2 regions of the Cellulomonas sp. zg-ZUI22 genome follow, and region 2 is predicted to be linked to the other one. Evidence: predicted binding sites of a transcription regulator. Region 2 holds the regulator's gene; the other holds the start of a gene.
What was found. The regulator HspR, encoded in region 2, represses chaperone genes until heat shock. The targets are predictions, from matches to a motif close to AAGTTGAGTCNNNNNGACTCAACTT.
Positions count from the first base shown of each region.

Region 1 (14,834 bases), on a different contig from region 2:
GGTGGCCTCGGCCTCGGCGATCTCCTTCTCGACCGCGGGGATCTCGCCGTAGAGCAGGCGCCCGGCGGTCGCGAGGTCACCCTCGCGCTGGGCGCGCTCGGCGTCGGCGCGCAGCTGGTCCAGCCGGGCGCGCAGGTCACCGACGAGGTTGTGCCCGGCCTTCTCCTTCTCCCAGCGGGCGTTGAGGGCGGCGAGCTCCTCGCGGCGGTCGGCCAGGTCGGCGCGCAGGCGCTCGAGGCGGTCGGCGGAGCCGGGGTCGTCGGCCTCCGACAGCACGACCTCCTCCATCTCCAGGCGCGTCACGGCACGCTGCAGCTCGTCGATCTCGACCGGGGAGGAGTCGAGCTCCATGCGCAGCCGGGACGCGGCCTCGTCGACCAGGTCGATGGCCTTGTCGGGCAGCTGGCGGCCCGTGATGTACCGGTCGGACAGCGTGGCGGCGGCGACCAGCGCGGAGTCCGCGATGGTCACCTTGTGGTGCGCCTCGTAGCGCTCCTTGAGCCCGCGCAGGATCGCGACGGTGTCCTCCACCGACGGCTCGCCGACGAACACCTGCTGGAACCGCCGCTCCAGGGCGGGGTCCTTCTCGATGCGCTCGCGGTACTCGTCGAGGGTGGTGGCGCCGACCAGGCGCAGCTCGCCGCGCGCGAGCATCGGCTTGAGCATGTTGCCCGCGTCCATGGCGCCCTCGCCGCCCGCACCGGCGCCGACGACCGTGTGCAGCTCGTCGATGAAGGTGACGACCTGCCCCTCGGAGGCGGTGATCTCCTGCAGGACGGCCTTGAGCCGCTCCTCGAACTCGCCGCGGTACTTGGCGCCGGCGACCATCGAGGCCAGGTCGAGGGAGACGAGCTTCTTGTCCCGCAGCGACTCGGGCACGTCACCGGCGACGATGCGCTGCGCGAGGCCCTCGACGACCGCGGTCTTGCCGACGCCCGGCTCACCGATGAGCACGGGGTTGTTCTTGGTGCGCCGCGAGAGCACCTGCACGACGCGGCGGATCTCGGCGTCGCGGCCGATCACCGGGTCGAGCCTGCCGTCGCGCGCCCGCTGCGTGAGGTCGACCCCGTACTGCTCGAGCGCCTTGTACGTGCCCTCGGGGTTGGGGCTGGTGACACGGGCGCTGCCGCGCACGGTCGGCAGCGCGGCGAGCAGGGCGTCGCGGGACGCGCCGGCGGCGCGCAGGGCGTCGGCGACGCCGGACTGCCCGGCGGCCAGGCCGATGAGCAGGTGCTCGGTCGAGACGTAGTCGTCGCCGAGGCTGCGGGCCTCGGCGTTCGCCGCCTCGAGCGCGGCGGCGGTCTGCCGGGACGCCGACGGCTGCGCGACGGATGCGCCGGTCGACGAGGGCAGGTTCACGAGGATGCCGCGCACGGCGCGGCCGAGCTGCTGGCGGTCGGCGCCGACCGCGTCGAGCAGTCCGTTGGCGACGCCGCCGTCCTGCTGGAGCAGGGCGTTGAGGACGTGGGCCGGCTCCAGCTGCGGGTTGCCGGCGGCGCTCGCCTGGGCGATCGCGTCGCCCAGCGCCTCCTGAGAGCGGGTGGTGAACTTCGCGTCCAACGAGGACCTCCGGGGGTGCTGCACGTGTCGTCTGTCGTCGATCGGATCAACGATGACCGAAGTTGAGTCTATTCCGCTCAAGTCTGGTTCGCGCAGTGTCTCGCCAGCGCGACCCGTCCGGTCTAGCGTGGGCTGCGGGTCGGGACGACCCGCAGCTCGCACCGCCGCGTCAGGCCGGAGGCATCGTGACCACGCCACCGCTCGCCCCGCTGGACACCGCCGCGCCACCGCCCGCACCGGGCCAGGACGCGCCGCGCGACGTCGGCGGCGCCGTCCCGGTGCTGCGCGTCCTCGACGTCGCGACGGCCTACGCCTTCTACCGCGACGTCCTGGGGTGCAGCATCGACTGGGAGCACCGGTTCGGCCCCGGCATGCCGGTGTACGCCCAGGTCTCCCGCGACGGCCTGCGCCTGCACCTGTCGGAGCACCACGGCGACGGGGTGTTCGGTGGCGTGCTGTGGGTGCCCGTCGCGGACGTCGAGGCGCTGGCGGCGCAGGTGCACGAGCGCACCGAGGGGCGCCTGCGTCCCGGCGTCGACGACGACGCGCCCGGCGGCCCGACCACCGAGGTCGTCGACCCGTTCGGCAACCGGCTGCGGTTCTGCCGGCCGACGCCCTGACGGCCGCCCGACACGCACGTGTCACACCCGCGTCGCCGAGGCGACACCTGGCGCCCCTAGCGTCGGTGCCACACCGACCGAGAGCGGGGCACCGATGACCCTCACGCTGACCCTCGTCCGCCACGGACGCACCCACTTCAACGCCCGGCGGATCCTGCAGGGCCGCTGCGACTCACCCCTCACGCGCGACGGCCGCGCCGGGGTGCGCGCCACCGCCCGGCACCTGGCCGGCACCCCGTTCACCGCCGCCTGGTCGTCCCCGTCGGGGCGCGCCGTGGCCACCGCGGTGGAGGTGCTGCGCCACCACCCGGACGTGGGGCTGCGCACCGACCGCGGGCTGCTGGAGTACGCGTTCGGCGTCTACGAGCAGCGACCCGAGCGCGTGCTCGACGACGTCGTGCCGTGGACGGACCTGGTGACCGCCGTGCTCGCCGGCACCCACCCGGGCCTGCCGGGCGGCGAGCCCGGCGCCGACTTCATGGAGCGCACCCGCGACGTCTTCGCACGCCTCGCCGCCGCGCACCCCGAGGGCCACGTGCTGGTCGTCGGGCACGGCCTGGCGCTGGCGGCGTACCTCGCGACCCTCGACGAGATCGGCCTGGTCCCGCTGCCCAACGCCTCGGTCTCCACCGTCGAGGTGGCCGCCGACGGCACCGCCCGCATCACGTCACTCGCCCTGGACGTCGCCGGGCAGGGTCACGTCGCGGCCCGTCCGATGCGCACGCCGACGCCCGTGCCGTCCGTCGCCTGACGGGTGCCGTCACCCGATCGACGGCGGGTCCGACCACCGGACGCGTGCGAGGATCTGCGCGTGGTCGACGACGAGGACGCCCGCCCGACCCCCGGGACCTGGGACGACGAGCGCACCGACGTGCTCGCCGGCCCCTGGCGGGCCCGCACCCTGCACCTGCGCCCCGACGCGGTCACGCGCCGCACCGGGGTCGCCCCGGTCGCCACGCTCGTGCGGCGGGTCCCCGACGCCGACGCCCCCGCGACCCGCCGCGCCGTGCTCTACCTGCACGGCTACGTCGACTACTTCTTCCACCCGCACGTGGGCGACGCGCTGGCGGCCGCGGCGTACGACATGTACGCCCTGGACCTGCGGGACCACGGCCGCTCGATCGTGCCGGGCCGGCCGCCCAACGAGACCACCGACCTCGCCGGCTACACGGAGGAGATCGACGCGGCCGTGCGCCTGCTGCGCCGCGACCACGACGTGCTCGTGCTCATGGGCCACTCCACCGGGGGCCTCACGGCCGCACTGTGGGCGGACGCCCGCCGCGGCCTCGGCCTGGTCGACGCCCTGGTGCTCAACTCGCCGTGGCTCGAGCTGCGCGGCTCGCTGTTCGAGCGGACCCTGCTGACACGCGTGATCGACCTCGTGGGCGGCCGGGCGCCGCAGATCCGGCTGCGCGGCATCGCGCCGCACTACGGCCGGGCGCTGCACCGCGACACCGGCGGGGAGTGGGACTTCGACCTCGCCTGGAAGCCGCACGAGGGCTTCCCCGTCCGCACCGGCTTCGGGCGCACCGTGCGCCGCGCGCACGCCCGGGTCGCCCGCGGGCTCGCCGTCGACGTGCCCGTGCTGGTGCTCGCCTCCGACACGGCCGGGCCTGACGACCGCCACCACGACGCGCTGCTGACCACCGACTCGGTGCTCGACCCCGCCCAGATCGCGCGTCGCGCACCCCTGCTCGGCGACGACGTCACGTACGTCGAGGTGGCCGGCGGCGCGCACGACCTGGCCCTGTCGGCGCCGCCCGTGCGCGAGCGCTACCTGCGCGAGGTCACGGACTTCCTGGCGTCCCGGCTGCCCGGCTGAACGGCTCCAGCGCCGGCTCCCCCGGCTCGGACAGCGACAGCACGACGCCCATGACACCCGGCTTGCGTCGCAGCGCCGCCTCCACCTCCGCCAGACGACGCGACGCCTCGGTCTCGTCGGGGTCGCCGGTCAGGTCGACGGCGCCGATCAGGACGACGCGGCGCGCGCCGACGAACTCCAGGCGCAGCTGCGTGACGCGCGCGACCTGCGGCATGTCGAGCAGCGTCCGCAGCGCCGCGTCACGCACGTGCGGGTCGACCGACTCGCCGACCAGGAACCGGACGTTGCGCGTGAGCAGCACGAACGCCACACCCGCGAGGAGCAGGCCGACGAGGATCGAGCCGACCGCGTCCGGCACGGCCGACCCCGTCACCTGGTTGGCGGCGATCCCCGCCACGGCGATGACGAGCCCGACCAGCGCCGCGGCGTCCTCGAAGAAGACCGCCCGCACGGTCGGGTCCGAGGTCGCCAGGACCTGCTCGAGCACCCCACGGTCACGCTCGGCCGCCTCCGCCCGGCTCTGCCGCCAGGCCTGCAGGAACGACGTGCTCTCCAGGACGAACGCCGCGGCGAGCACGACGTACGCGACCGCGAAGTCCGACGCGGGCTCGGGGTCGAACAGCTCGTGCACGCCGTGCGTGACGGACACACCGGCGCCGACCGCGAACAGCCCGATGGCCGCGAACATCGACCACACGTACACCTCGCGGCCGTAGCCGAACGGGTGGGAGGCGTCCGCGGGGCGCGCCCCGCGGCGCTGCGCGACGAACAGGAAGACCTCGTTGCCCGCGTCCGCCCACGAGTGCGACGCCTCGGCGAGCATCGACGCCGCCCCGGTGATGCTCGCGGCGACGGTCTTCGTGACTGCCACCAGCACGTTGGCCAGCAGCGCCAGGACCACGGTCCGCGTGGACTCGCCGCCGCTGTCGGCCCGGCGCACGGGCCCGTCCTCGCCCCGGACCGCCGCCGGCCGCCCGGCGTCGGCCGCCCCCTCGTGTGCCCCCATGCGTCCGGAGTAGCACGGGTGCCCGTCGTGCGCCCGGCGGGGCGCGGTGGTTGGCTGTGCTCGCCCCGCGGACGGACGTCCGCACCCCGACGCCGGAGGACCGATGACCGTCAGCACCAGCCCGTGGCCCGCCGGAGTTCCCGGCTGGGCGGACCTCACCGTCACGGAGCTCGGCCCGACGCAACGGTTCTACGGCGGGCTGCTCGGTTGGCAGCTGAGCATCGGCGGGCCGGAGACGGGCGGCTACGTGACGGCGACGGTCGACGGGCACGTGGTCGCCGGCATCAAGGTCGCCGACGTGCCGCGCCCCGCCGGGTGGTGCGTCTACCTCGCGACCGACGACCTGGTGCAGAGCGTCGAGCGCGCCGTCGCGGCCGGCGCGACCGTGGTGCTGGACCCGGTGACGGAGCTCGACCTGGGCCGCCTGGCGGTGCTGTGCGACCCGACGGGAGCCGTCGTCGGGCTGTGGGAGGCCGGCACCCGCACGGGCTGGCAGGTGACCGACGTGCCCGGCACGTTCGTGTGGGCCGAGCAGATGTCGCAGGACCCGGACGGCGCCCGCCGGTTCTACACCGAGCTGTTCGGGTACGAGCAGCAGGACATGAGCGCACCCGACTTCACGTACACCTCGCTGTCGGTGGGTGGGGCCCCGGCGATGGGCGTCGGCGGGTACGGACCCGGTGCGGGCGACGTGCCCGCGGCCTGGACCTGGTACGTGGCCGTCGAGGACGCCGACGCGATCGCGCCGCGCGTCGCCGAGCTCGGCGGCGAGGTCGTCAGCGGGCCGGAGAACACGCCGTACGGCCGGATGCTGCTGGTCCGCGGCCCCGCGGGCGAGGTGCTGGCGCTGCTCCAGGCACCCCCGGAGGACCTCGTCGCCTGAGCCGGTGCGTAGGGTGGACGCCGTGCAGCCCGACGTGTTCACCCACCGCGCGTCACGCCCCCACGAGCCGCTGCGCACGTTCCACCCGCGCCGCGCCCCGCTGGGCGCGGACCGCGCGGACGCCCTGACGCGGCTGTTCCCCCGGTGGGGGTTCTCGGTCGACGACCCGCGCGTGCCGCCGCCGCGCACACCCGACGGCCTGCTCGACACCGTCGCGCTGTTCGGCCGCGCCGCACCGGTGGTCGTCGAGATCGGCTCGGGCATGGGCGACGCGACGGCCGCGATGGCGGCCGCCGACCCCGGCCGGGACTGGCTGGCGGTCGAGGCGCACCTGCCCGGCGTCGCGGCGCTGCTGCTGCTCGTCGAGCGGCTCGGCCTGACCAACGTGCGCGTCGCCCACGGCGACGCGCTGCGCCTGCTGCGCGCCGACGTCGCCCCCGGGAGCCTCGACGCGGTGCACGCGTTCTTCCCCGACCCGTGGCCCAAGCCGCGGCACCACAAGCGCCGGCTGGTGCAGCCCGCGCACGTGGCGCTGCTGCGCGACCGGCTGCGCGTCGGGGGCACCCTGCACGTCGCCACCGACTGGGCCGAGTACGCCGAGCAGATGCGCGACGTGCTCGGCAGCGACCCCGACCTGGTCGGCGGGGTCGTGCCACGTCCCGCGCACCGCCCGGTCACGCGGTTCGAGCAGCGCGGCCTGGACCTGGGGCACGAGGTCACGGACCTGGTCGTGCGGCGGGTGCGATGAGGCTGCTGCTGGTGCCCGGCACGGGCGCCGACCGCTGGGACCGCGTCTGGCGCGAGCGGCTGCCGGACGACCCGCTGGAGGTCGTGCGCGGCTCCGCGGCGGACGCCGCCGACGCCGTGCTGCGCGGTGACGTCGACGCGGCGGTGCTGCGCCTGCCGCCCGCGGACGCCGTCGGCCACCCGTCCGGGCTGTCGGCCACGGTCCCGATGACGTCCGACGGCTGGGGCGTCGTCCCGCTGTGGACCGAGCAGACCGTGGTCGTCGTCCCGAAGGACCATGTGCTGACCGTGGTCGACGAGGTCGACGTGCCGGACCTCGCGGGCGAGACGGTGCTGGTGCCCGGCGACGACGTCCTGGGGTGGGTGCCCCCGGGCACCGACGTGCTCGAGGTCCCCGACGTGCCGACGGCCGCGGACCTGGTCGTGTCCGGCAGCGGGGTGCTCGTGGTGCCGCACGCCCTGGCGCGACTGCACGACCGACGGGGCACCGCCGTGCGCCCGGTGCCCGACGCCCCCGGCTCGCCCGTGGTGCTGGTGTGGCGCAGCGAGCAGGAGCACCCGCACGTGCAGGAGCTGGTCGGGATCGTCCGCGGGCGGACCGCCGGCAGCTCACGCGGACGCGCGGGCGACGAGCCCGCCCCGCGCCGGGCGACCGAGGACAGGAGCGCACGCCGGTCCGGGGACGACCGGGGCGCCCGCCGCAGCGCTCGGCCGGCAGCGGGACGGGGCAGGCCGCGACGCGGCCGTTGACGCTGCGGGCCTCCGCCGCCGCACGCCGGGATCCGGCCGGACGCGCCGGCGCCCGGCGGGCCACCGTGCGGTGGCCGGCCGGGCGCCGGGATGGTGCGGGGTGGTGCGGGTCGGTCAGCGCGTCGCCATGCGTCGACGGGCCACCACGAGCGCACCGCCCGCCGCCACGAGCACGAGCGCCCCGACGGCACCCGCGACCGGGTCGACACCGGTGACGGCCAGCGTGCCGCCGGCGGCGAGGACCTGGACCTGCTGCCAGCCCAGGAGCGTGCCGTCCGCGTTGTACACCGCGATGCGGTGCGTGCCCACCGTGGTCGACGCGGGGATCGTCAGGCGCACGGTGCCGTCGGCCGCCACCGTGGCCGTCCCGAGGTCGGCGGGGACGGAGAACAGGTAGGCGCGCACGGTGGCGCCGGCCGGCAGACCGGACAGGACGATCGCGGCACCGGGGGCGACGGTCGCCGGGGCGGTGAAGCCGCCCTTCGTGGCGTCGGTCAGCTGGTCGGCCACCGGGCAGACGGCTGCGGTGACGGTGATCGTCCGCGCGATGACCAGGTCGTCGGGGATCTGCGTCCACCCGTTGAGGTCACCGAACTCACCCTCGTAGGGGTACGCGTAGGCGTAGTAGGTGCCCGGTGCGACCTCGACCGAGCCCGCCTCGCCCGGCTCGTCCGGCTGCGCGACGAGGTCGTCCTCGCTGATCCCGTACAGGGAGTCGGTGTTGAGGATGATCCAGTCGACCGAGTCCACCGGGGTGATGGTGATCGTGCCCTTGGCGGCCGGGTTCAGTCCCTTGCACCCGGGCTGCGCGACCTCGACGGCCGGGGCCGGCACCGTCACGACCTCGGGGTCCTCGGTGGGCGTCGGCGTCGGGATGGGCGAGGACGTCGGCGTCGGCGCGACGGTCGGCTCAGGGCTGGGCTCGGCCGTCGGCGCCGCGGTGGGCTCCGCGGTCGGCTCGGCCGTGGGCTCCGCGGTCGGCTCCGCGGTCGGCTCCGCGGTCGGCGTCGGCTCCGCCGACACCGTGGGCGTCGGGGTAGGGACCGTCTCGGCCTGCGCCGCGACGGCCGTACCGCCGAGGGCGAGGACGGAGAGTGCGACGACCGCTGCGGCTCTGTGGAATCGGGTGGGTGACACGGGTGCTCCTTCGTTGCCCTCCCGGGGACCGGGTGGGCGGCTGGCTCCGACGGACTGCTGACCCGGAGGCTACGGACGCGTGTCGTCCCAGGTCATCCGGCACTTGTCGCCCGAATCGCCCGGGACCGGAGCAACCGGGCGCCATGGGCAGGTGAAGTTTGTCGAGCCGGTACGCCGTACGGGTGTGCGGGGCACGCACGACTCGGCCCCGCACACCCGCGCGGTGGCGCGGGTGGCGGGGCCGAGGTGCGTGCGGGTTCGCCGCCTCAGCGGGCGACGAGCGGCCGCGAGTGCCAGATGCGGTCGATGTAGTCCCACATCGACCGGTCGGACGAGAAGAAGCCGGAGCGCGCGACGTTGAGGATCGCGGACCGCGTCCACGCCTCGGTGTCGCTGTACGCGGCGTCGACCCGGTCCTGCGCGTCGAGGTAGGCCTGGAAGTCCGCCAGGACGAGGAAGCGGTCCTCGTGCAGCAGGTTCGACACGATCGGCTCGAAGACGGACCGCTCGCCGTCGGCGAACGCCCCGGACGCGATGAGGTCGATCGCGCGACGCAGCCGCGGGTTCTCCTCGTAGAACGCCGCCGGGCGGTAGCCCGACGCCACGAGCTTCTCGACCTCGGGCTCCAGGAGACCGAAGAGGAAGAAGTTGTCGTCGCCGACGAGCTCGCGGATCTCGACGTTCGCGCCGTCGTCGGTGCCGATGGTCAGGGCACCGTTCAGGGCGAACTTCATGTTGCCCGTGCCGGACGCCTCCTTGCCGGCCAGCGAGATCTGCTCCGACAGGTCCGCCGCCGGGATCAGCGTCTCGGCGAGCGTGACGTTGTAGTTGGGCGGGAAGACGACCGTCAGCGCACCCTGCACGCGCGGGTCGCTGTTGACCGTGCGTCCGACGTGGTTGATCAGGCCGATCGTCTGCTTGGCCATCTTGTAGCCCGGCGCGGCCTTGGCCCCGAACGCGAACACGCGCTTCTGCATCGTGGCCGGGTCGAGCTCGCCGCTGACGATGCGCTCGTACAGCGACACGATGTGCAGCACCTTGAGGGTCTGGCGCTTGTACTCGTGCAGGCGCTTGACCATCACGTCGAGCATGGCGTCGGCCGGCAGCGTGATCCCGTCGCGGCGCTCCAGCAGCGCGTTCAGGCGGTGCTTGTTGTGCGCCTTGACGTCCCGGAACTTCTCGCGGAACTCGGCGTCGTCGGCCAGGGGCTCCATCTCGCGCAGGCGCGCCAGGTCGGTGATCCAGCCGGGGCCGATGGCGTCGGTGATGAGGTCGGACAGCGCCGGGTTGGCCAGCCGCACGAACCGCCGCGGCGTGACGCCGTTGGTGACGTTGGTGAACTTGTCCGGCCAGTACTCCGAGAAGTCCGGCAGCACCTTGTCGCGCAGCAGCTGGGAGTGCAGCGCCGCGACGCCGTTGACCTTGGAGCCGGCGATGGTCGCGAGGTACGCCATGCGCACGGAGCGCTCGGGGTACTCGGCGATGATCGACATGCGGCGCTGGCGCAGCTCGTCACCGGGGTACCGCTGCGCGACCTCCGCGAGGAACTCGTCGTTGATGCGGTAGATGATCTCGAGGTGCCGCGGCAGCAGCTTGCCGAGCAGCGCGACGGGCCAGACCTCGAGGGCCTCCGGCAGCAGCGTGTGGCAGGTGTACGCGAAGCACTTCTGCGTGACGGCCCACGCCTCGTCCCAGTCCCACTTCTTCTCGTCGACCAGCAGCCGCATGAGCTCCGGCACCGCGATGACCGGGTGGGTGTCGTTGAGCTGGAAGATGATGCGGTCGGGCAGGTTGTGGAGGTCGAAGTCCTCGGGCAGCACGTTCTCGACGAAGTCGCGGATCGAGCAGGCGACGAAGAAGTACTGCTGCTGCAGGCGCAGCTCCTTGCCCTGCGGCGTGGAGTCCTCCGGGTACAGGACCTTGGAGATGTTCTCGGCGAACGTCTGGGCCCGCACGGCGTCGACGTACTCGCCGGAGTTGAAGATGGCGAGGTCGAACGCCTTGGTCGCCTGGGCGCTCCACAGCCGCAGCGTGTTCACGCGGCCGTTCTGGTAGCCCGGGACCATGTAGTTGTAGGGCACGCCGAGGACCTCCCACGCGGGGGTCCAGCGGGAGCGCTCGACGCCGTCCTCGTCGACGTACTTCTCGGTCGACCCGCCGAAGTGCACGGTGACCGCGGCCTCGGGGTGCGGGAACTCCCACGGTGCACCGAGGGACAGCCAGGTGTCGGGCTGCTCGACCTGCCACCCGTCGACGAACGTCTGGCGGAAGATGCCGTACTCGTAGCGGATGCCGTACCCGATGCAGGGCACGCTCATCGTCGCGAGCGAGTCGACGAAGCACGCGGCGAGCCGGCCGAGGCCGCCGTTGCCGAGGCCGGGCTCGACCTCCTGCTCGCGCAGCGTCGCGAGGTCGAGGCCGAGGGACGCCAGCCCCTCCTCGACGATCTCGGTCATGTCCGTCGAGATCAGCGCGTTGTCCAGCTGACGCCCCAGCAGGTACTCGGCGGACAGGTAGCCCACCGACTTCGCCTGGGCCTCGCGCTGGCGTCGCACGGTCTCGAGCCAGCGGGCCATGAGGTACTCCCGCACCGTGCGCGCCAGCGCCAGGTACTGGTCGTTGACGCTCGCTCGCTCGAGCGTGACCCCCTGTCCGAAGTTCAGCTCACGCAGGAACTCCTTGACGAACCCCTCCACGGAGTGCTGCGGCGCGGCCACTGGTGCGGTGCCGTTGGCACGGTTCTCAGTCACTTGCGCAACGGTAGTTCCCTCGTGCCCGTCTAGCCAGGCCGTTCGGACCGGACAGCGCTGCACGAACCTCCCGAACCGCGCGTCCTGCGGCGTGTCGTACAACACGCTGCGAGGCGTGTTCCGCCCCCGGGCCGGACGAGCCTCCCGCCATCAGCGACGTCACCTGGACGCACGTCGGTACCGGGCGATGGCGAGCGGGGCGAACACCAGCAGGATGACCACCACGCAGCCGAGCGTGTACAGCACCGGGTGCTGCATCGACCACGCCTCGGGCGCGGCCGCCGCCGGGTTGGTGTTGCCGAACAGCTCGCGGCACGCCTGGGTGAGGGTGGACACCGGGTTCCACTCGACCACCCGCCGCAGCGGCTCCGGGAACGAGTCCAGGGGGACGAACGCGTTCGAGATGAACGTCAGCGGCATGATGACGATGAAGGACGCGTTGTTGATGACCTCGACGCTCGGGACCAGCACGCCGACGAGCGCCATGATCCAGCTCACCGCGTACGCGAACACGAGCAGCAGCCCGAACGCCGCCGCGGCCTCCAGCACCGTGCCGTGCACGCGCCACCCGACGAGCAGTCCGGTGAGCGCCATGATCACGAGGGACAGGACGTTGTAGACGACGTCGGACGCGGTGCGCCCGGCCAGCACGGCGGACTGCGACATCGGCAGGGACCGGAACCGGTCGAGGATGCCCTTCTGCATGTCGTCGGCGATGCCCGCCCCCGTGAACGTCGCCCCGAAGACGACGGTCTGCGCGAAGATCCCCGGGATGAGGAACTCCCGGTAGCTGACGCCCTCCCCCGGGTCGATCGCCCCGCCGAACACGTAGGCGAAGAGCAGGACGAACATGATCGGGGACACCAGGACGGCCACGAGGATCCCGGGGACCCGCAGGATCTTCAGCAGGTTCCGCTTGGCGACGACGTGCGTGTCGACGAACGTGCGGGCCAACGTGCTCATCGGGCCACCCCCACGGTCTCGCGCGGCTCGGACGCCTCGGCCGTGCGGCCCGTCAGCGTGAGGAAGACGTCGTCGAGCGTCGGGCGCCGCAGTCCCGCCTCGAGGACCGCGACGCCGTCGGCGTCCAGCCGGTCCAGCACCGCGCGCAGCGCCCGGGTGCCGTCGGCCACGGCGACCGACAGCGCCCGCCCCGCGGGGTCGGCGTGGACCTCGTCCCCGGCCGCGACGCCCGCCAGCACGCCACGGGCGTCGTCCGCGTCCGCCGCGTCGGCCAGCAGCACCTCGACGCGCTCGCCGCCGACCTGCGCCTTGAGCTCGTCCGCCGTCCCGCGCGCGATCGCCCGCCCCTGGTCGATGACGACGATGGCGTGGGCCAGCCGGTCCGCCTCCTCCAGGTACTGCGTCGTCAGCAGGATCGTCGTGCCCGACCGCACGAGGTCGGTGATGACGTCCCACATCTGCAGGCGGCTGCGGGGGTCCAGGCCGGTCGTGGGCTCGTCGAGCACGACGACGGGCGGCTCGGCGACCAGCGCGCACGCGAGGTCCAGGCGCCGGCGCATGCCGCCGGAGTACGTCTTGGCGGGACGCCGGCCCGCATCCGTGAGGTCGAACGACGCCAGCAGCTCCTCGGCCCGGGGCCTGGCCCGCCGCCGGGGGAAGCCGTACAGCCGGCCGATCATCTCGAGGTTCTCGGCACCCGTGAGGTTCTCGTCCACCGCGGCGGTCTGCCCCGACAGGCCGATGCGGCGACGCACTTCGTCCGCCTCGCGCAGCACGTCCGCCCCCGCCACGGTCGCGGTGCCCTCGTCGGGGCGCAGCAGCGTCGTGAGGATGCGCACCGCCGTGGTCTTGCCCGCACCGTTCGGGCCGAGCAGCCCCAGCACGGTGCCCTGCGGCACCTCGAGGTCCAGCCCGCGCAGCGCCTCCACCTGCCCGTACCGCTTGGCCAGCCCCGTGGCCGTGATCGTCGCCGTCATGGTGCTCCCCGTCGCCGTCGCGCCTGCCGCGTCGTGCCCTGGGTCGATCGTCCACCCGGCCACCGACATACCCGGACAGGTCGCCCCCGGACGGCACGGGCCCACCGGTGGCGAAAGCGCGTGACACGAGGACGCCTTCGTGGGCAGCATCGACGTCACGCGCTCGCCGCTCCGCGCTCCGCGAGCGCCCGTGTGCAGCCGGCGCGGGATCCACCCGCGGTGTGCCGATGAGAACGGCGACGTCGACGGGTCAACCCCCGGGTCCGCCGCTGCAACGCCCCCGCGACACCCCGACGACACCCCGCGACACCCCTGGAGAGCCGCCATGACGACGCCCGCCGCGACGGCACCCGGCCGACCTCGCTGGCGGCGTGACGTCACCGTCTTCCTCACCGGCCAGACGTTCTCCCTGCTCGGCTCGATGCTCGTGCAGTACGCGATCATGTGGCACCTGACGCTGGAGACCCGGTCCGGCACGGTCATGGCCGTCTACGCGGTCGTGGGGTTCCTGCCGCAGGCGGTGGTCTCCGTGTTCGGCGGCGTGTGGGCCGACCGGCTCGACCGGCGGGCGCTGATCATCGGGGCCGACGCGACCATCGCCGCCACGACGCTGGCGCTCGCGCTCCTCATGCTGTCCGGGTACGACGACCTGTGGCTGCTGTACGTCGCCGCGGCGGTCCGGTCCGCCGGCGCCGGCATCCAGACGCCCGCGGTCGGCGCCCTGCTCCCCCAGATCGTCCCGACGGACCGGCTCATGCGCGTCAACGGCATCAACGCCACCATCCAGTCGGCCATGATGCTCGTCGCCCCGGCGCTCGCGGCAGGCCTGTACGCCTGGGCGTCGATCGAGGCCATCTTCTTCGTCGACGTCGCCACCGCGGCGATCGGGATCGGCCTGCTGCTGCTCGTGCCCGTGCCCCGGCTGGTCCGCACGGACCAGACGGCGGGCGTCCGGGGGTACGTCACGGACCTCGTCGACGGGGTGCGCTACGTCGCGACCACGCCGTTCGTGCGGTGGGTCCTGACGATGTGGGGCGTCGTGTTCGTGCTCATCGTCGCGCCGTCGTTCCTCACGCCCCTGATGGTGGTCCGCACCTTCGGCGACGAGGTGTGGAAGCTGACGGTCAACGAGCTGGCGTTCAGCATCGGCATGACGCTCGGCGGCGTGGCCGTCGCCTGGTGGGGAGGGCTGCGCAACCGCGTGCACATGGTGGTGCTGACCACCGGCCTGTTCGGCGTCCTCAACGTCGGCCTGGGGCTCTCGACGAACATGTGGGTGTTCTTCACGTTCATGTTCCTCATCGGCCTGGGGGTGCCGTTCTTCTCGACGCCGACCATGACGGTGCTGCAGGAGCGCGTCGAGCCCGAGCGGCTGGGCCGCGTGTTCGGGTTCGTCGGCATCGTCATGGCCGTCGCGATGCCGCTGGGCATGGCCGTGTTCGGCCCCCTGGCCGACCGGTACTCGGTGGAGTCGCTGCTGGTGGCGGCGGGTGCGGCGCTGATCCTCGTCGTCCTCGCCGGTGTCGCGCTGCCGTCGGGGCGGCGCGCCATCGCGGAGGCGGGTGCCGACCCTGCTCCGCGGGCGGACGGCGGGTCCGGTGCGGTCGCGACCGACGACG
Region 1 is NZ_JAFMUZ010000007.1:210,223-225,056, forward strand. It holds gene clpB (ATP-dependent chaperone ClpB) at 1-1,560, opposite strand, end outside; gene J1G43_RS19170 (glyoxalase superfamily protein) at 1,746-2,180, shown strand; gene J1G43_RS15770 (histidine phosphatase family protein) at 2,275-2,931, shown strand; gene J1G43_RS15775 (alpha/beta hydrolase) at 2,992-4,002, shown strand; gene J1G43_RS15780 (cation diffusion facilitator family transporter) at 3,968-5,008, opposite strand; gene J1G43_RS15785 (VOC family protein) at 5,112-5,891, shown strand; gene trmB (tRNA (guanosine(46)-N7)-methyltransferase TrmB) at 5,914-6,639, shown strand; gene J1G43_RS15795 (LysR substrate-binding domain-containing protein) at 6,636-7,388, shown strand; gene J1G43_RS15800 (hypothetical protein) at 7,503-8,525, opposite strand; gene J1G43_RS15805 (glycogen/starch/alpha-glucan phosphorylase) at 8,792-11,275, opposite strand; gene J1G43_RS15810 (ABC transporter permease) at 11,435-12,238, opposite strand; gene J1G43_RS15815 (ATP-binding cassette domain-containing protein) at 12,235-13,215, opposite strand; gene J1G43_RS15820 (MFS transporter) at 13,541-14,834, shown strand, end outside.
Region 1: clpB (ATP-dependent chaperone ClpB) is a predicted target of HspR. The motif match lies at 1,620-1,644, and genes of this name have one in related genera.

Region 2 (14,834 bases):
CGCGGTTCACGGACAAGCGCCGCGTCGACCCGGAGACGGGCGAGCTGCGCGAGCCGACGCCCGAGGAGGCCGTGCTGGCCGAGGCCGAGCAGGTCACGACGGAGGCCGAGGAGTCGGTCGTCCTGGAGGGCCTGGTGCAGGCCGAGAAGCTCGCGGCCGAGCGGCTCGAGGAGCTGCAGCGCGCGCAGGCGGCGCTGTACAACCTCGAGCAGCAGTACAACGGCTACGTCAAGCGGTCCAAGGCCGAGACGGTGGCGGCGCACGACCGTGGCGTCGCGACCGTCGGCGAGGCGCTGATCCCGGTCCTCGACGACATCGACCTGGCCCGTCGCCACGGCGACCTCACCGGTCCGTTCGCGTCGATCGCCGAGAAGCTGGAGAGCACGCTCTTCCGGCTCGGCGTCGAGCGCTACGGCACCGAGGGCGACCCGTTCGACCCGGCCGTGCACGAGGCGCTCATGCACTCGCACTCCGACGAGGTCGAGGTGGCCACGGTGCAGCAGGTGCTGCAGCCCGGCTACCGCACCCCGGCGCGGATCCTGCGGGCCGCGCGCGTCGCGGTCGTGGACCCGGAGGCCTGAGGCCGCCATCATCAGCACCGAGAGACGCGGGGGCGGCGGCCGGGGGACCGGCCGCCGCCTCCGCGGCACCAGGAGAACCACCACGACCACGCACCACAGCACACGAAGCAGGAGGGAGGCGCCGTGACCGGCCAGGACTGGATCGAGAAGGACTTCTACGCCGTGCTCGGCGTCGCCAAGGACGCCGACGCCGCGACCATCAAGAAGGCGTACCGCAAGCTCGCCCGCCAGCTGCACCCCGACCAGAACCCGGGTGACGCCAAGGCGGAGGCGCGGTTCAAGGACATCGGTGAGGCGTACGCGGTCCTGTCGGACCCCGAGCAGCGCCAGCAGTACGACCAGCTGCGGGCCATGGCCGGCGGTGCCCGCTTCACCGCGGGCGGCCGCGGGGCAGGCGGCACCGCGGGGTTCGAGGACGTGTTCGGCGGCATGTTCGGCGGCGGGGCCAACGGCCCCGGCGGGCGGGTGCGCTACTCCAGCGGCGGGGCCGGCGGCGCGGGCTTCGAGGACATCCTCGGTGGCCTGTTCGGCGGCGCCGGCGGGTTCGGTGCGGCGCGCGGCCCGCAGCGCGGCACGGACCTCACGGCCACCACGACGCTGCCGTTCCGCACGGCCGTCGAGGGGTCGACGATCTCGCTGTCCGTCGAGGGCCGCACGGTCAACGCCCGCATCCCCGCAGGGGTGCGCGACGGGCAGAAGATCCGTCTGCGCGGCAAGGGACGCCCCGGTGACGACGGCGCCCCGGCGGGCGACCTGGTGATCACGGTGCACGTCGAGCCCCACCCGGTCTTCAGCATCGACGGCGACAACCTGCGTGTCACCGTGCCCGTCGCCTTCGACGAGGCCGCACTCGGCGCCACGATCGACGTCCCCACGCTCGACGGCTCGACCGTGCGCGTGAAGGTCCCGGCCGGTACGCCGTCGGGTCGCACGCTGCGGGTCAAGGGCAAGGGTGTGGCGACGTCGCGGCACACGGGCGACCTGCTGGTGAGCGTGCAGGTCGTCGTACCGCAGAAGCTGTCCGGTGCGGCCAAGGAGGCCGTGCAGGCGTTCGGCATCGCGACGTCCGGGCAGGACGTGCGGGCCGACCTGATGGCGCAGGCCAGACGCTGACCTGCGGAGCCGGTGAGGAGGGGTGATGGACGAGGACTCCAAGGTCTACGTGATCTCCGTCGCCGCCGAGCTCGCGGGCATGCACCCGCAGACCCTGCGGCAGTACGACCGCCTCGGCCTGGTGCGGCCCGCGCGCACGCGCGGCCGCGGCCGTCGCTACTCGCCGCGCGACATCCGTGCGCTGCGCGAGATCCAGCGGCTGTCCCAGGAGGGCGTCAACCTGGCGGGCATCAAGCGCATCCTCGAGCTCGAGGAGGAGGCCCGTGCGCTGCGCCGGCAGGTCGAGTTCCTGCGCACGCTGGTCGACCCGGGCCGCCGCGTGTTCCGGGCCGACCCGACCGGCAACGTCGTCGCCGACCGGCTGCACCCGCTGGCCGAGGCGAGCGCACCGCGGCCCACGCGCTGGGTCCCGCGGCAGCTGACGTCGGGCACCGCGCGCCGCGACTGACCGCACCTGCGCAGCGTGCCGCGCGGCGCCGTGCCGGTGCCGTCAGGCCCAGTGCCAGCGGAACCTGGCGTGGCGCGATCCGTTGAGCGCGCGGACCCGCGCCGCGGCGTGCGGCAGCCAGCGGTAGAACTCGTACCCGCTGCCCGTGAAGACGGCCCACGGCAGCAGGCCCACGAAGCGCGCCAGCAGCAGCAGCAGCGCGACCGCTCCGACGAGCCACAGCTCCAGCAGCATCACGACGCCGGCGAGTACAACGAGGCCGAGCAGTGCCGCCAGCACGCCGACCACCAGGGCGACGACGCCCCCGACGAGGTCGTCCGAGGCGCCGCTGAGGCCCGACAGGTCGATGCCCGGGTCGGGCATCCGGCGGCGCGGGCGCCACGGCAGCAGCCGGACCTCGATGACGGCGGGCGGCCGCTCGGGACGGTCCTCCACCACGTCCTCGTGCGTTCCCCAGGCCGGCATCACGGCAACTTATCGCGGTCCGGGGTCGACGGCGCCCCCACCCGCCCTCAGTCCGCGCACCCCCCCCGCGTGGGGCGCTGGGCCGGACGGGTGACAGCGTCTCGGCACGGTTGTCCGAAACGGACAATCCGGACGACGATGGCCCGACCACCGCGGCTGCGGCGGCCGAGCACCGCGGGCCGTCGCCTCACGAAGGGCCCGCCCGTGACCGACGCCCCCGCCAGGCCCCTGCTCGGCGCGCACGACATCGCCGTGGACCGCGAGCGGGTGCGTCGCCGCCGGGTGATCCGCCTCTGCCTGGTGGTTCTGGCGCTCGAGGCCTACGTCGTGTGGTCGGCGCTCACCGGGCGGCCGCTCGTGGTGCTGCCCGCCGTCGACCCGCTGGTCATCGCCCCGGTGCTGTTCTTCGTCGCCCTGATCGCGCTGCTCGTGGGCACCCAGGTCGGTGCCGGGCGGTCCCCGCACATCACGTTCCGCCCGGAGCAGGTCGACGTCACGCTGGCCGACGTCGTCGGCATCGACCCGATCGTCGACGACGTGCGCCGCTCCATCGACCTGTTCCAGACGCACCGGCGGTTCGCCGACCAGATGGGCGGCACCCCGCGGCGCGGCATCCTCTTCGAGGGGCCGCCCGGGACGGGCAAGACCCTGACCGCCAAGGCGATGGCGGCCGAGGCCGGGGTGCCGTTCCTGTTCGTCTCCGCGACGAGCTTCCAGTCCATGTACTACGGCGCGACGGCCCGCAAGATCCGTACGTACTTCAAGGCGCTGCGCCAGGCCGCACGGGCCGAGGGTGGTGCGATCGGCTTCATCGAGGAGATCGACGCGATCGCCCTGCGCCGTGGTGGCCTGCTCGGCGCGGAGCCCACGGCGGCGTTCGTGGGGTTGCCGTCGCCGTCGTCGCTGCTGGCCGGCCAGGGGGTGGTGCGCAACGCGATGATCTCCGAGGGCACGGGCGGCGTCGTCAACGAGCTGCTGGTGCAGATGCAGTCCTTCGACCAGCCGGTCGGTGCGGACCGCTTCTACAACGGGCTGGTCGCCGCCGTGAACCTGCTGCTGCCTGCGCAGCGCCAGCTCAAGCAGCGCCGCCCCACGCGGGCGCCGATCCTGCTGATCGCCGCGACCAACCGTGCGGACCACCTCGACCCGGCCCTGCTGCGCCCGGGTCGCTTCGACCGGCGGCTCACGTTCAACCCGCCGGACGCGCACGGACGGCGGGCGCTCGTCGACCACTTCCTCGCCCGGCGTTCCCACCACGCCGAGCTCGACGAGCCCGCCGTCCGTGACCGCGTCGCCGCCGCGACGAGTGGCTGGACCCCCGTCATGGTCGAGCACCTGCTCGACGAGGCCCTCGTCAACGCGCTGCGGCGCGGCGACGACGCGATGACCTTCGTCGACGTCGAGCAGGCGCGCATCACCGAGCTCGTGGGTCTGGGGCACCCCGTCACCTACACGGCCGGCGAGCGCACGCTCATCGCGACGCACGAGGCCGGCCACGCAGTCACGGCGTGGCTGGTGGCGCCCAACCGCACGCTCGAGGTGCTCACCATCGTCAAGCGCGGCTCCGCGCTGGGCCTGCTCGCGCACGGCGACTGCGAGGAGGTCTACACCCGCACGCAGTACGACCTGCGGGCGCTGGTGCAGATCGCGATGGGCGGCTGGGTGGCCGAGGAGCTGTTCTTCGGCCAGACGACGACCGGCCCGGCGTCCGACCTGGCGGCGGCGACCCGCACGGCCGCGCAGATGGTCGGGGCGGCGGGCATGACCGGCTCGCTGGTGTCGTTCGCGGCCACCGACCGGGACCTCGTCTCGGCGGTGATCGGCGACACGGCGGCGCGGGCGCAGCTGGAGGACGTGCTGGACAGCGCGCGGGCCACGGTGCGGCGGCTGCTGGCCAGCAACCGGGACCTGGTCGAGGCGCTGCGCGACGCGCTGCTCGACCGGCACGAGCTGGTGGGCGAGGAGATCACGTCGGTGCTGGAGAAGACGGTGGCCGCACGGCCCGACGGCGTGCGACCGGGGCCGCCGGCGGAGCACCTGCGCATCGCCTGACGCCCCACCCGCAGGCGGCGCGCGGCCCGGGGACGTAGGTCCCGCGTCCTGGCGGTGCCCCGCTGGGACCATCGAAGGGCCGGAGACCCCGGCACTTCGCTGTCCTCGCACCTACAGGAGCGTGTCGCCGTGTCCGCTGTCACCTGGAACCGTCCTGTGACGGCTGCCCGCCCGCTCCCGCTGCGCACCCGCGTGCGCCACGTGGTGGAGACCGTGCGCTGGGCACCGGCGCCGTACTTCGAGGGCTCGGCGCGGCAGCGCGCGCGCTACGTCGCCTACCTGCTGGGGTCCGTGCTCGCCTGGACGGTCGGCAGCCTCGCCGTGCTGGCCGTGATCGGGCAGGCTCTCGCGTCGTTCTGACGCCCCCGACACCGTGCCGGGCGTGCAAGGACGCCCTCCCGGTGCGGGCCGTACCCCGTGCGCGGCCACGTGCACGCGCCGCGGCGGCCGTCCGCACGGGCAGGTAGCCCGCAGAGCGGACGGTCCGCCGCGTCGCGGACGGCCGCCCAGCAGGGTGTCGCACGCAACTGTGCGCCCGTGGCATCCCGGCATAGCGGACAACGCCCCCGAAGCCGCCTGTGGACGGTGGTGGGGACGACGTGCCCGCGCCTGTGCACGCCGCTGTGGGTCGTCCCGGCGTGTCGCGCTGCTGACGCGCGTCGTCGCACGTCAGCGGGCTCGCGCGGCGTCCACAGGCGGTGCGCCACTGGCCTCACAGGGTGAAGAATGACACGGCCGTAACACAACACTTAGTGGGTGCTTGCGATGTCAGACCCCAGGTGTAGTGTCTAGCCAGACGGCTCGCCCCGAACCACACCGGTGTCATGCAGGCCCCTCGGCAGCACGACGGACCACCCCTCGCAGGGAGGCCCGGAGGCTGACAGGAGCACGCGGACCCCGACCCCCGGGTGACGCGGCCGCCACGGCGAGAACCACACGGACCACGAGCTCGGGGGAGCACACATGACCATCACGGTGTACAGCAAGCCGGCCTGCGTGCAGTGCACGGCCACGTACCGCGCCCTCGACAAGCTCGGCCACGAGTACACGGTCGTCGACATCTCGGAGGACGCCGACGCGCGCGACTACGTCATGTCGCTCGGCCACCTCCAGGCGCCCGTCGTCGTCGCCGGCGGCGAGAACTGGTCGGGCTACCGCCCGGACCGCATCAAGGCTCTCGCGGACAAGCTGGCGACGCAGGTCGCCTGAACGCGGCGGGCCTCGCGGCCTGTCGCCCCGCACGCCCCGGGCCGACGCACGGCTAGCGCCGCGTCGGCCCGGCGGGCACTCGAGAACGGTCCGGCCGGCGCCTCGTGCGCCGGCCGGGCTGCACCCGGCACGCGCAGCGGGCCTCGGCATGCCCGGGTCCGCCGCACGGCAGCAGCACAGGACGCGGAGAGGGAGGCGAGCGGTGACCGAGCTCGTGTACTTCTCGTCCGCGTCGGACAACACGCACCGCTTCGTGCAGAAGCTCGGCATCCCGGCGCAGCGGATCCCGCTGCGCCCGACCGACGGGTTCCTGCGCGTCACGGAGCCGTACGTCCTCGTCGTGCCGACCTACGGGGGCGGCAACGAGGGCGGCGCGGTCCCGCGGCAGGTCGTCAAGTTCCTCAACGACGAGGACAACCGTGCGCTGATCCGCGGCGTCATCGCGGCCGGCAACACGAACTTCGGTGAGGCGTACTGCATCGCCGGCGACATCGTGGCGGCCAAGTGCCACGTGCCGTACCTGTACGCCTTCGAGCTCATGGGAACAACCGAGGACGTCACACGCGTCCGCGAAGGATTGGGAAGATTTTGGCAGCGACAGTCGCAGATACCCGCGTAGAGCTGACGGGGCTGGACTACCACGCCCTCAACGCGATGCTCAACCTGTACGACGCGGACGGGAAGATCCAGTTCGACGCCGACCGGCAGGCCGCGCGCGAGTTCTTCCTGCAGCACGTCAACCAGAACACGGTCTTCTTCCACGACCTGGACGAGAAGCTCGACTACCTGGTCGAGAACAAGTACTACGACCCGGCCGTGCTCGCGCAGTACGACCGCGCGTTCGTCAAGTCGCTCTTCCAGCACGCGTACTCGAAGAAGTTCCGTTTCCAGACGTTCCTCGGCGCGTTCAAGTACTACACCTCGTACACGCTCAAGACGTTCGACGGCAAGCGGTACCTCGAGCGCTTCGAGGACCGCGTCTGCATGGTCGCGCTCGCGCTGGCCGAGGGCGACCAGCAGTTCGCCATGAACCTGGTCGACGAGATCGTGTCCGGGCGCTTCCAGCCGGCTACGCCGACGTTCCTCAACCTCGGCAAGGCGCAGCGCGGCGAGCCCGTCTCCTGCTTCCTGCTGCGCATCGAGGACAACATGGAGTCCATCGCGCGCGGCATCAACTCCGCCCTGCAGCTGTCGAAGCGCGGCGGCGGCGTGGCCCTGCTGCTGTCGAACATCCGTGAGCACGGCGCGCCGATCAAGCACATCGAGAACCAGAGCTCCGGCGTCATCCCCGTGATGAAGCTGCTCGAGGACTCGTTCTCGTACGCCAACCAGCTCGGTGCGCGCCAGGGCGCCGGCGCGGTGTACCTGCACGCGCACCACCCGGACATCTACCGCTTCCTCGACACCAAGCGCGAGAACGCGGACGAGAAGATCCGCATCAAGACGCTCTCGCTCGGCGTCGTCATCCCGGACATCACGTTCGAGCTGGCGAAGAAGAACGAGCCGATGTACCTGTTCTCCCCGTACGACGTCGAGCGCGTCTACGGTGTGCCGTTCGCCGACGTGAACGTCTCGGAGAAGTACTACGAGATGGTCGACGACGGGCGGATCCGCAAGACCAAGATCAACGCGCGCGAGTTCTTCCAGACGCTCGCCGAGATCCAGTTCGAGTCCGGGTACCCGTACGTCATGTTCGAGGACACGGTGAACCGGGCCAACCCGATCGAGGGCAAGATCACGCACTCGAACCTGTGCTCGGAGATCCTGCAGGTCTCGACGCCGTCGACGTACAACGAGGACCTGTCGTACGCCGAGGTCGGCCGTGACATCTCCTGCAACCTGGGCTCGATGAACATCGCGCTGTCGATGGACTCCCCGGACCTGGGCAGGACCGTCGAGACCGCGATCCGCGCCCTGACCGCCGTCTCGGACCAGACGAGCATCGAGTCGGTGCCGTCGATCAAGAAGGCGAACGCCGGCGGGCACGCCATCGGCCTGGGCCAGATGAACCTGCACGGGTACCTGGCGCGCGAGCGCATCTTCTACGGCTCCGACGAGGGCCTGGACTTCACGAACATCTACTTCTACACCGTGGCGTACCACGCGATCCGCGCGTCGAACCTGCTCGCGCAGGAGCGCAAGGCGTCGTTCTACGGCTTCGAGAAGTCGACGTACGCGACCGGTGAGTACTTCACCAAGTACATCGAGAAGGAGTGGAAGCCGCGGACCGCGCGCGTCCAGGAGCTCTTCGACACCGCAGGCGTGCGCATCCCCACGCAGGACGACTGGCGTCTGCTGGCCGCGCTCGTCGCCGAGCACGGCCTGTACAACCAGAACCTGCAGGCGGTGCCGCCGACCGGCTCGATCTCCTACATCAACCACTCGACGAGCTCGATCCACCCGATCGCGTCGAAGATCGAGATCCGCAAGGAGGGCAAGATCGGGCGCGTCTACTACCCGGCGCCCTTCATGACGAACGACAACCTCGAGTACTACCAGGACGCGTACGAGATCGGCTACGAGAAGGTCATCGACACGTACGCCGAGGCGACGCAGCACGTCGACCAGGGCCTGTCGCTCACGCTCTTCTTCAAGGACACCGCCACCACGCGCGACCTGAACAAGGCGCAGATCTACGCGTGGAGGAAGGGCATCAAGACGATCTACTACATCCGCCTGCGGCAGATGGCGCTCGAGGGCACCGAGGTCGAGGGCTGCGTCAGCTGCATGCTCTGACGCCCCACCTGCGACGACGCCTTCGACGAGACTGAGGAAGAACACATGATGAGCACGGGCAAGCTGAAGCTGGTCGACCGCGTGTCGGCGATCAACTGGAACCGGCTGCAGGACGAGAAGGACGCGGAGGTCTGGGACCGCCTCGTCGGCAACTTCTGGCTGCCGGAGAAGGTGCCGGTCTCCAACGACATCCAGTCCTGGGCGACCCTCACCGAGGCCGAGAAGACGATGACGACCCGCGTCTTCACCGGTCTGACGCTGCTGGACACCATCCAGGGCACGGTCGGCGCGGTCAGCCTCATCCCCGACGCGCTGACCCCGCACGAGGAGGCCGTCTACACGAACATCGCGTTCATGGAGTCGGTGCACGCCAAGTCGTACTCCTCGATCTTCTCCACGCTGATCTCCACCAAGGAGATCGACGAGGCGTTCCGCTGGTCGGAGGAGAACCCGAACCTGCAGCGCAAGGCCGAGATCGTCCTCAACTACTACCGGGGTGACGAGCCGCTCAAGCGCAAGGTCGCCTCGACCATGCTCGAGTCGTTCCTCTTCTACTCGGGCTTCTACGCGCCCATGTACTGGGCGTCGCGCGCCAAGCTCACCAACACGGCCGACCTGATCCGCCTCATCATCCGCGACGAGGCCGTGCACGGGTACTACATCGGCTACAAGTACCAGAAGGGCCTCGAGCTGGTGTCGCCGGCCGAGCGTGCGGAGCTCAAGGACTACACGTTCAACCTGCTCTTCGAGCTGTACGACAACGAGGTGGAGTACACCCAGGACCTCTACGACGAGCTCGGCCTGACCGAGGACGTCAAGAAGTTCCTGCGCTACAACGCCAACAAGGCCCTGATGAACCTGGGCTACGAGGCGCTGTTCCCGCGCGACGAGACCGACGTCAACCCGGCGATCCTGTCGGCGCTGAGCCCCAACGCCGACGAGAACCACGACTTCTTCTCCGGGTCGGGCTCCTCGTACGTCATCGGCAAGGCCGTCAACACCGAGGACGACGACTGGGACTTCTGAGTCCCGCTGAACGGCGCCGCGGCCCCCGTGACCTGCTGGTCACGGGGGCCGCGGCGCGTCGGGGGACGAGGGCGATCAGCCGCCGGTGGGGCAGCGGGGACCTCGTCCCGTCGTCTGTCAGGACTCGGGGCTCGGCAGCTGCGGGTACGCGGTGCACGAGGCGGGCGACGCAGCCATGACCCACCCGTCGATGAGGTACTGGCCACCGGCCGGCACGAGCGACGGGAAGTCCCCGCCGCCCCCGACGATCGTCCCCTCCGCGCTGCGGCAGATGATCCCCACCCGCAGGTCGGACCAGTCCTCGGCAGTGCCGTTGACGAGGGTGAACGTCCAGTCCCCCTCAGCGGTCTGCTGACCGTCGACGGGTGCGACGGGCTCGGCGGGTTCGGCGGAGGAACCGTAGTCGCTGACCTCGAGGGTGGCCTCGACGCGGGCGACGGTCTTGCCGGTCGTGTCTGTCTGGGTCCCGATGGCGGTGACGCCCTCGGCACTCGTGAAGATCTCGACCTGCTCCTCCGTCGCGATCAGGGTGTCCGTCTCGTCGAAGAGGTTGAACACGACGGTCGCGAACTCCCCGACGTGCCCGGTGTTGGAGACGAGCGAGGTCACCCACGTGTAGTCGCCGTCCTGCCCGAACCCGGCCTCGAGGATCTCGGCGTGGTCGGCCTTCTCCTCCTGCGCGGCCGGACTGCGATCCTTCACTTGCTCGGACGTGGGAGGTGCGGTCGCGACCGCCTCATCGGTAACGGTGTCGCCGCCTCCGCAGCCTGCGAGCAGGAGTGCGCAGCTGAGGGCGACGAGGGTGTGAGTAGTGCGCATGCGCGGGAATATAGCGTCGCTATTTGCACGGAACAAAATCAGCGGTCTCGTCCCGCGGGCTCAATCAGGTTATGCTTGCAGATCGTGCGATAAATCGCACGCTCCTGGCGGCTGGCACATTCAGGTGGTGCGTGGACATGGCGCGATAATTTACCAACGCCTCACCCGTCCCGGCGAAACCCAGAAAGGTCGCTGTTGGTGAGTCTTCACCCATTCTGCCGGAACGGAGCGATCAGGAGATGCGTGCCCGGGTGGTGCGAAAGGCCCCCGGCACCCGTGGCGGAGGCTCGGGGGGCGTCAGCGGTACGTCGGTGACTCCGCGGCGGCAGGCTGTCGAAGTGCAGCGCGATCACCTGATGGAGTTGCTCGCCCCGTCGCGCCGACCCGGGCCGGGCGTACGCCGGTGGCACAGTGATACCAGGGAGGTCGGCATCTCGACGATGTCGTTGCGCATGAGCGACGAGGACAGCGCGCTGCTGCGGCGTCTCGCGGAGCGCGAGAACCGGTCCATGAACGACACGGCGATCCTCGCGATCCGCCGGCTGGCCGAGCAGACCGTCGTCGAGGACGCCTACGCCGACGCGGTCTCCAAGGTCGCCGAGCGCGACGCCACCCTGCTCGACCTGCTGTCCCGGTGAGTGTCTGGTACCCGACCCTCGACACGGCGAAGCTGATCTGCGACCGGTCCGGCCTCCACATCGGTGACGCCGGCTCGCTCGCGTCGGCTCTCGCGCGCCCCTCGCAGGTCGTCCGGGGCGTCGAGGCGTACGTCGGGATCCACGCGAAGGCAGCGGCCCTGCTCGACGCGATCAACCGGTAGCATCCGCTCCACGACGGCAACAAGCGGCTCTCGTGGCTCCTGGTGGCGTCGTTCTACGAGGTCAACGGGTACTCCCTCGTCGTCGACCCGCACGACGGCGACGGGTTCATCCGCGCCGTTGGAGGTGACGACCACCTGACGCTCGACGCCGTCGCCGACTGGTTGTCGGCGCATGCCGTCGCCCACTGACGGCCCGGCGCGCGGGACGCTCGCACGGTGGTGTGGGCAGCCCGGGGCATCGTTGATCGGCTCGGAGTGCCACGGGCCGCGTAGCGTCGGTGGACACCGGCCCCAGCGAGGAGAGCCTCATGACCTCTGCCCTTCCCGCCCTCGTCAGCCCCGAGGAGCTGCACGCCACCACGGCGGCGGGCACCGTGCCCCTCGTCGTGCTCGACGCCTCGACGGCGCTGGCCACGCACGGTGAGGGCGAGCCGTACACGGCGCAGCCGCTGCGCGCCGCGTACCTCGATGCGCACGTGCCCGGCGCCGCGTTCGTCGACGTGACGAACGAGCTCTCGGACACCGGCGCTCCGCAGCTCTTCACCCTCCCCGCCCCGGACGCGCTGGCCGCCGCCCTCGGTGCGCTCGGCATCGGTGACGACACCCACGTCGTCGTGTACGACAACGTCGGCTCCGCGTGGGCGACGCGCGTGTGGTGGCTGCTGCGCTGGCTGGGCCACGACCACGTGTCGGTGCTCGACGGTGGGCTCGGCGCCTGGCGGGCGGCCGGGCTGCCCCTCGCGAGCGGGGCCGAGGACGACGCGGCCGCCCGTGCCACCCCGGGCCGGCTGACCCCGCGCGTCCGGCCCGAGCTGCTGGCGACCTTGCCGCAGGTCGAGCAGATCTCCACCGGGTCGGCAGCCGGGTTGCTGGTCAACGCGCTCGACCCCGCGACGTTCCGCGGCGAGCAGGAGGTCAGCCCGTACCCGCGCCGCGGCCGCATCCCCGGCAGCATCAACCTGCCGCTGTTCACGTTCCTGGACCCGGCGACCGGCCGCTTCCTGCCGCCCGCCGAGTTGCGCGGCCTCCTGCAGGACGGCGGCCTGCTCGACGCCCAGGGCGCCGTCACGTACTGCGGCGGCGGGATCGCGGCGACCGTCCCCGCGTTCGCGGCCTACGTCGCGGCCGGCGTCGACGTCGCGGTCTACGACGGCTCGCTCTCCGAGTGGACGGCGGAGCAGGGGCGCCCGGTCGACGTCGGCTGACGCGGCACCGCCGGCGGTAGGTCGTGACGGGTTGTTGCCGAGTTCGGCAACAACCCGTCACGCCGTCGTGCCCCCCCGGCCGGTCGTCGTCCGGCCGTACCGGGACGCACACCCTGCTCCCGGCCACCTTGCCGGTGCCCGCACCCCGGGTTCGACTGGACGGATGCGCACAGACCGTGGGACCGCGCGTCGGCTCCTGCGCCACCCGCGCGTGGAGCTGGCGCTGAAGGCGGCGGTGGCGGCGACCGTCGCGTGGGTGCTGGCGCGGCAGGTCCCGGGCGCGCAGGACTACGCGTTCTACGCGCCCTTCGGCGCGGTCGCGACGACGTACTCAGCGGTCGTCCGGTCCGTGGCGGAGACCGTGCGGACGGTCGCCGCGATCCTGCTGGGCGGGGCCGTCGGGGTGCTGGCCGACGTGGTGCTCGGCCCCGGCGTCGCCGCGATCGCGCTGGTCGTGGGGCTCGGGATGCTGCTCGCCGGCGTGCCGTGGTTCGGTGACGCGCGCTCGTACGTGCCGGTCGCCGGGATGTTCGTGCTGCTCGTCGGGCAGGGGGAGGAGATCGGCTACACCGCGGCGTACGCCGGGCTGTTCCTGCTGGGGGCCGCGTGCACGGTGGTCGTCAGCACAGTGCGCCCGGCGCTGCCGCTGGAGCGGACCGACCGCGCGCTGGACGCCCTGCGCGAGGCGTGCGTCGAGCACCTGCGCTCGCTCGCCGCGGCCATCGACCCGCGTGCCGACGACGACGTCGAGCTCCCGGACCGCGACGAGCTGAGCGGGCCGCTCAACCGCGCGCGGACGGAGGTCGACGAGCTGCGGCAGGCGGCACGCGGGAACCGCAGGGCGCGGCGCCGGTCCGACGACGTCGCCCGGCGGACCGAGTACTTCCGTGCCCTGCAGCGTGCCGCGCTGCTCGTCGACGACCTCCAGGCGACGGTCGAGGACCAGCCCTGGGGCCTGAGCGTGGCGCACCTCCCCGAGGAGCTGCGCACACCCACCGCAGACGCCCTGCGCGAGCTGGCCGCCACGACGGCCGAGGCCGCGACCCACGACGTGGAGCCCGGGCGCCGCCGGTCGGCCGACCGCGCGACCGCCACGCTCGTCTCCGCGCTGCACCGCTACGGCGAGCGCGGCGGGTCGGACGCCGTCACGCTCGTCGTCTCGGCCGTCGTGACGACCCTGCGGCGGTCGCTGTCCGCGCTCACACCGTGGGACCGCATCCAGCTCTCGACGAGCCCCGCCGAGGCGCTGGAGCTCGAGGACGACCGCACGGACCGCTGAGAGGTCGGAGGGCACCGGACACAGCGGTCCCGTCAGCGCGGCGGATCCTCGGCAGCGTTCTCCTGGATCATCACCGGCGACGCGTGGATGCAGATCATCCGCAGGTCGCCGTCGCCGGTGTTGGTGAAGCGGTGCCACGTGTCGGGCGGCACGACGGCGGTGTCGCCGGTGCGAGCGACGACGTCGTGCTCCCCGATCCGGATCGTCGCCTCCCCGTCGAGGACGGACCACGTCTCGGAGTACGGGTGGCGGTGCAGGACCGGCCCCTGCCCGGGGGCGTTCGTGACGAGGAAGAAGCTGACGCCGGAGCCGTGCTGCGCACCCTCGAACCGCAGGGTCCGGCTGCCCGCCATGCGCAGCCGGTCGGCGGGGACCACACCGGGGATCGCGGGCTCGTCCTGTCCGACCACGGTGACCGCCTCCCTGCGTCGTGCCGCTCGGTGCCACCGTACGACCGCGCGCCGACATCGCTCCAGCGCGACGTCGGCGGTCCCGGGACCGTCCCGGAGCCGCCGACGTCGTCGCGCCGTGGCGTCAGGCCGCGCGGCTCCACTGGAACGTGCCCGCCGACGTGCACGTGCGCTGCTCGAGCGCGGCGCCGTCGGCCGTCGAGCCGTCGACCACGCCCACGCACTTCCCGCTGTTGCGGGTCACCAGCTGCTCGTAGCCGTCGCCCGAGCGCCACGAGAACTGCTGGTTGGTGCCGCCGTGGCAGGTGTACTGGATGAGCCGGGCGCCGTCGGCACCTGACGCACCGCTGACGTCGAGGCACTTGCCGCTGTGGACGCTGCGCACGGTGACGTAGCCGCCGCCGGCGTCGACCACCTGCCAGCGCTGCCAGGGCTGGCCGTTGCTCGTCCACTGCCCGACCACCGCGAGGTCGTCGCGGTTGGGGGCCTGGACGTCCATGACCTTGCCGCTGGCGCGGTTGGTGATCCGGACGTCCCCGGACGGCGGCGTCGGCGTCGGCGTCGGGTCGCCGCCCACGCCGCGCGTGAACTGCCAGCTGGTGACGTTGAACAGGCTGCCGCTGCCGCCGGTGAACCGCAGGACCAGGTCCCGGGTGCCGGTCGCGCCGCTG
Region 2 is NZ_JAFMUZ010000009.1:35,036-49,869, reverse strand. It holds gene grpE (nucleotide exchange factor GrpE) at 1-581, shown strand, start outside; gene J1G43_RS17415 (DnaJ C-terminal domain-containing protein) at 705-1,694, shown strand; gene J1G43_RS17410 (heat shock protein transcriptional repressor HspR) at 1,720-2,142, shown strand; gene J1G43_RS17405 (hypothetical protein) at 2,185-2,607, opposite strand; gene J1G43_RS17400 (AAA family ATPase) at 2,812-4,659, shown strand; gene J1G43_RS17395 (chemotaxis protein CheW) at 4,789-5,019, shown strand; gene nrdH (glutaredoxin-like protein NrdH) at 5,623-5,868, shown strand; gene nrdI (class Ib ribonucleoside-diphosphate reductase assembly flavoprotein NrdI) at 6,071-6,487, shown strand; gene nrdE (class 1b ribonucleoside-diphosphate reductase subunit alpha) at 6,457-8,604, shown strand; gene nrdF (class 1b ribonucleoside-diphosphate reductase subunit beta) at 8,650-9,630, shown strand; gene J1G43_RS17370 (hypothetical protein) at 9,748-10,332, opposite strand; gene J1G43_RS17365 (hypothetical protein) at 10,902-11,087, shown strand; gene J1G43_RS17360 (hypothetical protein) at 11,084-11,269, shown strand; gene J1G43_RS17355 (hypothetical protein) at 11,312-11,458, shown strand; gene J1G43_RS17350 (sulfurtransferase) at 11,578-12,474, shown strand; gene J1G43_RS17345 (aromatic acid exporter family protein) at 12,638-13,753, shown strand; gene J1G43_RS17340 (cupin domain-containing protein) at 13,786-14,163, opposite strand; gene J1G43_RS17335 (family 43 glycosylhydrolase) at 14,288-14,834, opposite strand, start outside.